Regions from separate parts of the Streptococcus sp. HMSC071D03 genome, predicted to be linked through region 1. Evidence: predicted binding sites of a transcription regulator. Region 1 holds the regulator's gene; the other holds the start of a gene.
What was found. The regulator Rex, encoded in region 1, represses fermentation and respiration genes when NADH is low (regulators of the CRP and FNR family bind a similar motif). The targets are predictions, from matches to a motif close to TTGTGAANTANTTCACAA.
Positions count from the first base shown of each region.

Region 2: a site for Rex is predicted at 1,908-1,925, ahead of HMPREF2837_RS01540 (formate/nitrite transporter family protein). Genes of this name have one in related genera too.

Region 1 covers NZ_KV807695.1:1,521-6,071, forward strand. Annotated here, with positions in the region: gene HMPREF2837_RS00650 (O-acetylhomoserine aminocarboxypropyltransferase/cysteine synthase family protein) at 1-729, shown strand, start outside; gene radC (RadC family protein) at 793-1,473, shown strand; gene HMPREF2837_RS00660 (gamma-glutamyl-gamma-aminobutyrate hydrolase family protein) at 1,596-2,285, opposite strand; gene HMPREF2837_RS00665 (redox-sensing transcriptional repressor Rex) at 2,301-2,942, opposite strand; gene HMPREF2837_RS00670 (DUF4649 family protein) at 3,024-3,239, opposite strand; gene HMPREF2837_RS00675 (DUF1831 domain-containing protein) at 3,249-3,596, opposite strand; gene HMPREF2837_RS00680 (cysteine desulfurase family protein) at 3,601-4,551, opposite strand, start outside.
Region 2 covers NZ_KV807708.1:16,239-20,789, reverse strand. Annotated here, with positions in the region: gene HMPREF2837_RS01555 (hypothetical protein) at 1-1, shown strand, start outside; gene HMPREF2837_RS11925 (hypothetical protein) at 27-149, shown strand; gene HMPREF2837_RS01545 (formate/nitrite transporter family protein) at 760-1,557, shown strand; gene HMPREF2837_RS01540 (formate/nitrite transporter family protein) at 1,947-2,744, shown strand; gene HMPREF2837_RS01535 (DUF2130 domain-containing protein) at 2,825-4,099, shown strand; gene truB (tRNA pseudouridine(55) synthase TruB) at 4,110-4,551, shown strand, end outside.

The sequences.
Region 1 (4,551 bases):
ACCTTTGCAACACCATACCTCATTAATGTTTTTTCTCATGGTGTTGACATTGCGGTTCACTCAGCAACTAAGTTTATCGGTGGACACGGTACAACTATTGGTGGTGTCATTGTTGATAGCGGCAAGTTTGATTGGGCAGCTTCAGGGAAGTTCCCTCAATTTGTCAATGAAGATCCAAGCTACCATAATTTAAGCTACACTAGAGATGTAGGTGCAGCAGCCTTCATCGTTGCCCTTCGTGTTCAATTGCTACGTGACACTGGTGCAGCTCTGTCACCATTTAACTCATTCTTGCTCTTGCAAGGTCTTGAAACACTTTCTCTCCGTGTTGAGCGCCATGTTCAAAATGCTGAGAAAATCGTTGATTTCCTTGTTAACCATCCAAAGGTAGAAAAGGTCAACTATCCAAAACTAGCAGATAGTCCATATCATGCTTTGGCTGAAAAATACCTACCTAAAGGTGTTGGTTCAATCTTTACCTTCCATGTTAAAGGTGGAGAAGTAGAAGCTCGTAAGGTGATTGATAGCTTAGAAATCTTTTCAAACCTAGCCAATGTGGCAGATGCAAAATCATTGGTGGTTCATCCAGCAACTACCACTCATGCCCAGTTGTCTGACTCAGATTTAGAAGCAGCAGGAGTAACAAAAAATCAAATCCGTCTATCAATTGGTCTTGAAAATGTTGATGATTTGATTGAAGATTTGCGTCTTGCTCTTGAAAATATTTAAAAATAGATAAAATTTATCTGGTTTAAGCTCCTTCTCACGAATAATAAAGTGAGGAGGATTTTTATGTATAGTATTTCATTTCAAGAAGATTCGCTCTTGCCAAGAGAACGACTGGTGACAGAAGGAGTAGAGAGTTTGAGTAATCAGGAATTACTAGCTATTTTACTCAGAACGGGGACACGCCAATCTACTGTTTTTGAAATTGCACAAAAAGTATTGAATCAATTAAATTGCTTAACTGATTTGAAAAAAATGACACTACAAGAACTACAGGGATTATCAGGTATTGGTAGAGTGAAAGCTATTGAGTTGCAAGCGATGATTGAGCTGGGAAGTCGTATTCACAAACAAGAAACCATTGAGGCAGAGAGTATCCTCAGTAGTCAAAGACTGGCTAAAAAGATGCAAGCTGAACTGGGAGATAAAAAACAAGAGCACCTGGTGGCGCTCTATCTGAATACTCAAAATCAAATCATTCATCAGCAAACCATTTTTATCGGCTCAGCTACTAGAAGTATTGCTGAACCACGGGAAATTCTCCACTATGCTTTGAAGCATATGGCAACATCTATGATACTGGTTCATAATCATCCATCTGGTGCTGTCATGCCAAGTAGAAATGATGACCATGTTACGAAGCTTGTCAAAGAAGCCTGTGAGTTAATGGGTTTGGTCTTATTGGACCATCTAATTGTTTCACACTCCGATTATTTTAGTTATCGTGAGAAGACGGACCTCATATAAATGAATTTAATACAAAACGCATCTCTATGGGAAATAATTACATAATAAAAAGCATCATTTCGAGCTTTTTGAACACCTGAAATAATGCCTTTTTCTTTTTGAAACCCTTTTGAGGCAGCCACTTACAATTTATTTACGACATAGTCAAAGAGCTTTTTATCCTTGGGACGATTTTCATAGAGACTCTCAGGATGCCATTGAACACCGAGAAAGCGAATCTGATCAGTTGTCATTACAGCCTCGATAATGTTATCTTTTGGATCATAGGCGATAACCTTGAGATTAGGAGCCAAGTCCTTAATGCTCTGGTGGTGGAATGAATTGATATGGGAAATTTCCCCGTAAATTTCTCTAAGAATGTTATCTGGCTCTGTTGCCAAGCGCTGAGTGGTGTATTCGGCAGTAGAGTCTTGCCAGTGGTCTTCAATATCTTGAAATAAGGTACCACCCATAGCAACATTAAAGAGTTGAGTCCCACGACAAACAGAAAAAATGGCTTTATTTTGCTGGATAGCTTCTTTTATCAGAGCTAACTCAAAGATATCTCTTTGTAAGTGGTAGTCATCACTATCAATGGTCTTTTCTTCATCATAAAACTTAGGATCGACATTTTGCCCACCAGTAAGGATGAGCTTATCTACCATTGAAACATAAGCACGAGCCATGTCTTCATCACCGATGGGTAAAATAAGAGGTATACCACCTGCTTCTTTGACACCTTCGACAACCCCCTTGATACAATAACTCATCATCAACTCATCATCAGGATGAGCTTTTTCGTTTCCTGTAATCCCAATAACTGGTTTTTTCATAAATGCTTTCGCTTTCTAATCCTCTTTTCTCATGAAATAGAGGAGAGTTTGCAATTCACTAGTTAAATCTACATACTGAGCTACCACATCTTTTGGTAGTTGGAGATGAACGGGTGAAAAGCTTAAAATTCCTTTAATACCTGCTTCGACAAGGAGATTAGCTACTTCTTGTGATTTGACACTCGGAACTGTTAAGATTGCAGTTTTAACATCTGCATTCTTTATTTTATCCTTGATTTGGGAAATTCCATAAATTGGGATTCCATCAGGAGTTTGTGTTCCAACTTCAGGATGATCGTCCAAATCAAAAGCCATAATGATTTTCATTTTATTGCGTTCATGGAAGCGGTAGTGGAGTAGGGCATGTCCCATGTTACCAATACCAACAAGCATGACATTTGTAATCGAATTATCATTCAGAAGATCAGCAAAAAAGGTCATTAGCTTTTTAACATCATAGCCAAAACCACGACGACCAAGTTCGCCAAAGTAGGAGAAGTCTCGTCGAACAGTAGCAGAATCAATTCCAATCGCCTCGGCAATTTGTTTTGAGTTTGCTCTTTCAATCTTTTCGGAATTAAATCTTTTGAAGATACGATAATAAAGAGAAAGTCTCTTTGCTGTTGCTTTTGGAATAGCAGACTGTTTTTCTTTCACAAAATCACAACCTTTCTAAATACTATTTTATAGAAAGATTGTGAAAAAATCAACAAAAATAAGAAAAAACTAAGAAAAATCTTAGCTTATCTTCGTAAAATCATAGTGAGATAGAAAACGATAGAGATTTCCCAGAAGCCCCTGATAGATTTCTTTTCCATTATAGGTCAGAGAAGTAATGACAGTAGTATCTGGAAGAGTCACACAGCCTGAAAGTGATAGCATGAGTGCTTCATAATCTTCGTATTCTAAAACGCGATCGACTTGATAGGTATCTTTGTAAGTTAATCGAAACATGATTGCCTTCTATCTTTCGCTTTTAGTAAATACATCACGTTCAACAAGACTATCCATCAAGAAGTAAAATTTCTCTTGGTGGATATGAGTTTCTTCTGACTTAAAGATATCGACTAAACGTAGACCAAATTTATCAGTGATGTTGATTTTTGCACCTGTTAAGTCTTTGTTGATGATAATCTTAAGTTGGAAACCTTCCCCACTATTTGGAACTTTTTCAAGAAGACGCGTTAGTTCATAGTTACCAACCTTAGTTTCAAAAAAAGTGTTATCTTTTAGAGTGAACTTTTTGACGGTTGGGCTAAGTGTGTAATTATAACGGCAATTTTTAAGACTAATGGTTTTTTCGAATGCCATTGAGTTAACCTCCAATGATTTCTTTTAGAGTTTGTGCGAGAGTGATTATTTCTTGCCCTGTATTTTGAGGTGAAATGCTGACGCGAACGGATTCGTGTAAGCGAGGAGAGTCTTCACCGTAGAAAGCCTGAAGAACATGACTAACCTGAACGACACCTGCAGTACAAGCAGAGCCAGTTGAAATAGAAATACCTTCAAGATCTAGACGAAGGAGTAGTAGATCATTACGTTGACCTGGGAATCCAATATTAAGGACATAAGGTAGCTGGTTTTTCCCTTGATTGAGGTAATAGTCTGTCCCAGCAATTTCATTTAAGAATGTGTCTTTTAGTTTTTGAACCTTTTTAAAGTTTTGTGCTTGGTTTTCAAGATCATCCTTTAGAGCTGCTACCATTCCTACAATGGCAGGAAGATTTTCTGTTCCTGCTCTTTTTTTCTGCTCTTGATCACCACCATGAAGGTAGGAATCAAAATCTGTAGATGCAGCATAGAGAAAACCAACTCCTTTTGGACCATAAAATTTGTGTGCAGAAGCACTGAGAAAATCAATTCCCAATTCTTCGGGAAGTATCTCTAATTTACCGATTGCCTGAACTGCATCGACATGATAGACGGCTGGATGATTTTTTAGAACCTCACCAATTTCAGCAATAGGTAACAGTGTACCCGTTTCATTGTTGGCAAACATAGTAGAAACAAGAATGGTATCTTCACGCAGTGCATTTTTGACTTGGTCTGCAGTGATTTCTTGATGTTCAGGCTGTAAAATAGTCACTTCAAAACCAAAATTTTCAACCAAGTATTTGATGGGTTCTAGAACAGCATGGTGCTCAATCGCAGTAGTGATAATGTGCTTTCCACGATTTTGATGGCGAAGGCAGTAGCCGATGATAGCAGTATTATTGCTTTCAGTACCACCAGTGGTAAAGAATATATGTTGTGGCTTTGTTCCTAG
Region 2 (4,551 bases), on a different contig from region 1:
GGACTTTAGTCTAAGGATAGGTGAAAATGGAAAAACTAGAAGCAATCAGAGACAATAATCATTTAAGAAACTTGCTATTGGCAGAGTGTGATATTTGTTTTTATGATGAAATAAGAGAAGTACAATTTTCTTATAACAATTTCTTATAACAATGAGGAATATTCTTTAGCTTGTCAAGCACTTGCCCAGGATGGTAGCGGGGGAGAATATGTAATTCTTGAAGATCAGAGTATCGGCTTTATAGGGAGTGAAGGCCAAGTTGGTCGGGTAGCAGAAAGCATTAATGACTTGCTTACTTTCTTACTTCATGCTGCTTCTATCTCTGATTTTTCTTGTCGTTTGCTCTACCAAAACAAGGAATTGTTGGCAAAATTTTGTCAAGGATTTCTCAAAAAAGCACGAGAAAACTACCAGTCAAAAGGTGAAGTGTGAGATAAAGTGAGAACTGGACTTGCACAAGAGTTGGAACTTGAATTTCTACCAGAGAAACTGCAAGTGTTGGCTTTCAATTTTTATCAATCAGCAACAAGGCTCCCTCTATTCACTTGTAAATATGGTCATGGTGAGTATGAATATATTTGCGATTCTGTTTTATCAGATATTGTCGACTTGTGGGTTTCAGAGCTGCTGGGGGGCGACTGCAGAAGAAATTGAAGCTTTTGCTAGCGCTAAAAATATTCAAGTGTAAAAAGTAAAATTTAATTTTCACTTAAATTATTTTATGTTATAATGTTGATGATTATATTTTAAGGAGTTTATATGAGTTCTTCAGAATTTATTTCAAAGATTGATTATTATTGCCATAAGAAAGAGAGTCTATTTGACCAAAGCAAGTTTAAATATGCCATTCGCTCGATGTTTGCAGGTGCTTTCTTAACCTTTAGTACGGCCGCTGGGGCTATAGGTGCTGATCTACTCAATAGCATCGTTCCAAGTGCTGGCTATTTTCTTTTTCCCTTTGTATTTGCTTGGGGACTTGTTTACATTGTATTTTTAAATGCTGAATTGGTCACATCAAACATGATGTATCTGACAGCTGGAACATTCTTGAAGAAGATTGATTGGAAAAAAGCCTTTGTCATTTTGCTCTATTGTGCCTTTTTCAACTTAGTTGGTGCTCTGTTAGCAGGTTGGTGCTTTGCTAATTCATCGGCTTTTTCACACCTGACACACGACAGTTATCTTCCAAAGATTGTAGCTAAGAAGTTGGCACGACCTAGTGAGTTGGTCTTGTTGGAAGGGATTTTGGCAAATATGTTCGTAAATATTGCTATTTTATCTTCTATTTTAGTTAAGGATAGCAGTGCTAAGCTATGGATTATCTTATCAGCTATTTCTATGTTTGTTTTCTTATCTAACGAGCATATTGCAGCCAACTTTTCATCCTTTAGCATTATTAAATTCAGCATTGTTTCTGACCAAATTGCTAACTTTGATATTCCTAATATCCTACGTCATTGGAGTGTTACCTTCATTGCTAACTTGATTGGTGGAGGATTCTTGATAGGCTTACCATACGCTTATCTTAATAAAAATGAAGAGACTTATGTTGATTAGTACAAGCTTTTGAAAATAAAATGAATATTAATAATAGAGGAGGTCGGGACTAAAAATCCAGACCTCGATTTTTTTGGCCAAATAACCTTTTGATAAAAACGTTATTTTCTCTGTCTATAAATTCAAACATATTATTAGTTCATGGACTTTAGCTGAAAACTAAAGAGGCTTTTTTGTAAATTCAATATAGATTAAAGTGAAAACACATATTAAATATATAGAATAGAGAGTTTGAAAATAAAGGGTTGAAAACATTAAAGATACTGATACAAAGCAAATGGAAACGATTGCTACAAGTGATAAAAATATTGTAAATAGAATTAAGAAAGCCTTTCCATAATTTCGATTTTATGTTATAATATTCACAAATAAAAGTTTTAGGAGTTTATATGGTTTCTTCAGAATTTATCTCAAAAATTGAATTTGCTTGTAAGAAAAAGGAAAGTCTTTACAGTCAAAGTAAATTCAAGTATGCTATCCGTTCAATGTTTGCTGGTGCATTCTTAACATTTAGTACAGCAGCTGGTGCAGTTGGAGCTGACTTGATTAATAAGCTTGCTCCTGGTAGTGGACGTTTCCTCTTCCCATTTGTTTTCGCTTGGGGATTGGCTTACATTGTCTTCTTGAATGCTGAGTTAGTAACATCTAACATGATGTTCTTGACAGCTGGTAGCTTTTTGAAAAAGATTAGCTGGAGAAAAACTGCTGAAATCCTTCTATACTGTACACTCTTTAATTTGATCGGTGCTCTTATAGCAGGTTGGGGATTCGCCCATTCAGCAGCTTATGCAAACCTTACCCATGATAGCTTTATTTCTGGAGTTGTGGAAATGAAGTTGGGCCGTTCAAATGAACTTATCTTGCTTGAAGCTATCTTGGCTAATGTCTTTGTAAATATCGCGATTCTTTCATTCGTTTTAGTTAAGGATGGTGGAGCAAAACTTTGGTTGGTTCTTTCAGCCATTTACATGTTTGTATTCTTAACAAACGAGCACATCGCCGCAAACTTTGCTTCATTTGCGATTGTGAAGTTCAGTGTTGCTGCTGATTCAATCGCAAACTTCGGTATTGGAAATATCCTTCGTCACTGGGGTGTGACCTTTATCGGTAACCTTATCGGAGGTGGTCTACTGATGGGATTACCTTACGCCTTCTTAAATAAAAACGAAGATACATACGTAGATTAAAAGTTGGATTCATTCCAACTTTTTCTTTTTGTTTATCCATGCTATAATGAAAGTAGAATAGATAAATTTAGAGGAATAACATGAACGAGATTAAATGTCCAAATTGTGGCGAAGTATTTACAGTCAATGAAAGCCAATATGCAGAACTGCTTTCTCAAGTTCGCACTGCAGAGTTTGATAAGGAATTGCATGACAGAATAAAACAAGAGTTGTCTCTGGTTGAGCAAAAGGCTTTGAATGAGCAACAGACCAAACTAGCTCAAAAAGACCAAGAAATAGCTCAACTCCAAAGCCAAATCCAAAACTTTGATACAGAAAAAGAATTAGCAAAGAAAGAAGTGGAGCAAAGTGCAAGTCAAAGCTTGCTAGAGAAAGAAAAAGAAGTCCAAGCTCTCGAAAATCAATTGGCTACCTTGCGCTTAGAGCATGAGAACCAACTCCAAAAAACATTATCTGACTTAGAGAAAGAAAGAGATCAGGTAAAAAATCAGCTCCTTCTACAAGAAAAAGAAAACGAACTTTCTCTGACTTCAGTCAAGCAAAATTATGAGGCCCAGCTTAAGGCGGCTAATGAGCAGGTTGAGTTCTATAAGAATTTCAAAGCCCAACAATCAACAAAGGCTATTGGTGAAAGTCTGGAACACTATGCGGAAGGTGAGTTCAACAAGGTTCGTAGCTTTGCCTTCCCAAATGCTTACTTTGAAAAGGACAACAAGGTTTCAGCACGTGGTTCTAAGGGCGATTTCATTTTCCGTGATTTTGATGAAAATGGACTAGAATTCATTTCCATCATGTTTGAGATGAAAAATGAAGCAGACGGGACAGAGAAGAAACATAAGAATGCAGACTTTTACAAGGAATTAGATAAAGACCGCCGTGAGAAAGACTGTGAGTATGCTGTTTTGGTAAGTATGCTTGAAGCAGAAAACGACTACTTTAATACAGGAATTGTTGACGTTAGCCATGAATATGAGAAGATGTATGTCATTCGTCCCCAGTTCTTTATTCAACTAATTGGACTCTTGCGCAATGCTGCCCTTAATTCCCTAAAATACAAGCAGGAGTTAGCGCTTGTTCGTGAGCAAAATATCGATATCACGCATTTTGAGGAAGATTTGGACGCTTTCAAGGTAGCTTTTGCAAAGAATTATAACTCAGCTTCTGTCAACTTTGGCAAGGCCATCGACGAAATCGACAAGGCAATTAAGCGAATGGAAGAAGTCAAGAAATTCCTGACAACATCAGAAAACCAACTCCGCCTTGCAAACAACAAGCTGGAAGATGTTTCCGTTAAAAAATTGACTCGGAAGAATCCAACCATGAAAGCTAAGTTTGAAGCATTGAAGGGGGAGTAGAAAGCAACATATGAACGGTATTATCAACTTAAAAAAGGAAGCGGGGATGACCTCGCATGACGCGGTTTTTAAATTACGTAAGATTTTAGGAACCAAGAAGATTGGACACGGTGGGACCTTGGATCCTGATGTGGTGGGTGTTTTACCCATTGCTGTAGGGAAGGCGACTCGCATGGTTGAGTTTATGCAGGACGAAGGTAAGATTTACGAGGGTGAAATTACTCTAGGATATTCTACAACAACCGAGGATGCTAGTGGTGAGGTGGTTGCTGAGACACCAGTATTGTCTCCCTTAGATGAAAAGCTTGTTGATCAAGCGATTGCAAGTCTGACTGGACCTATTATTCAGATTCCCCCAATGTATTCCGCTGTCAAGGTCAATGGGCGCAAACTTTATGAATATGCGCGTGCTGGTCAGGAAGTCGAGCGTCCAGAACGTCAGGTGACGATTT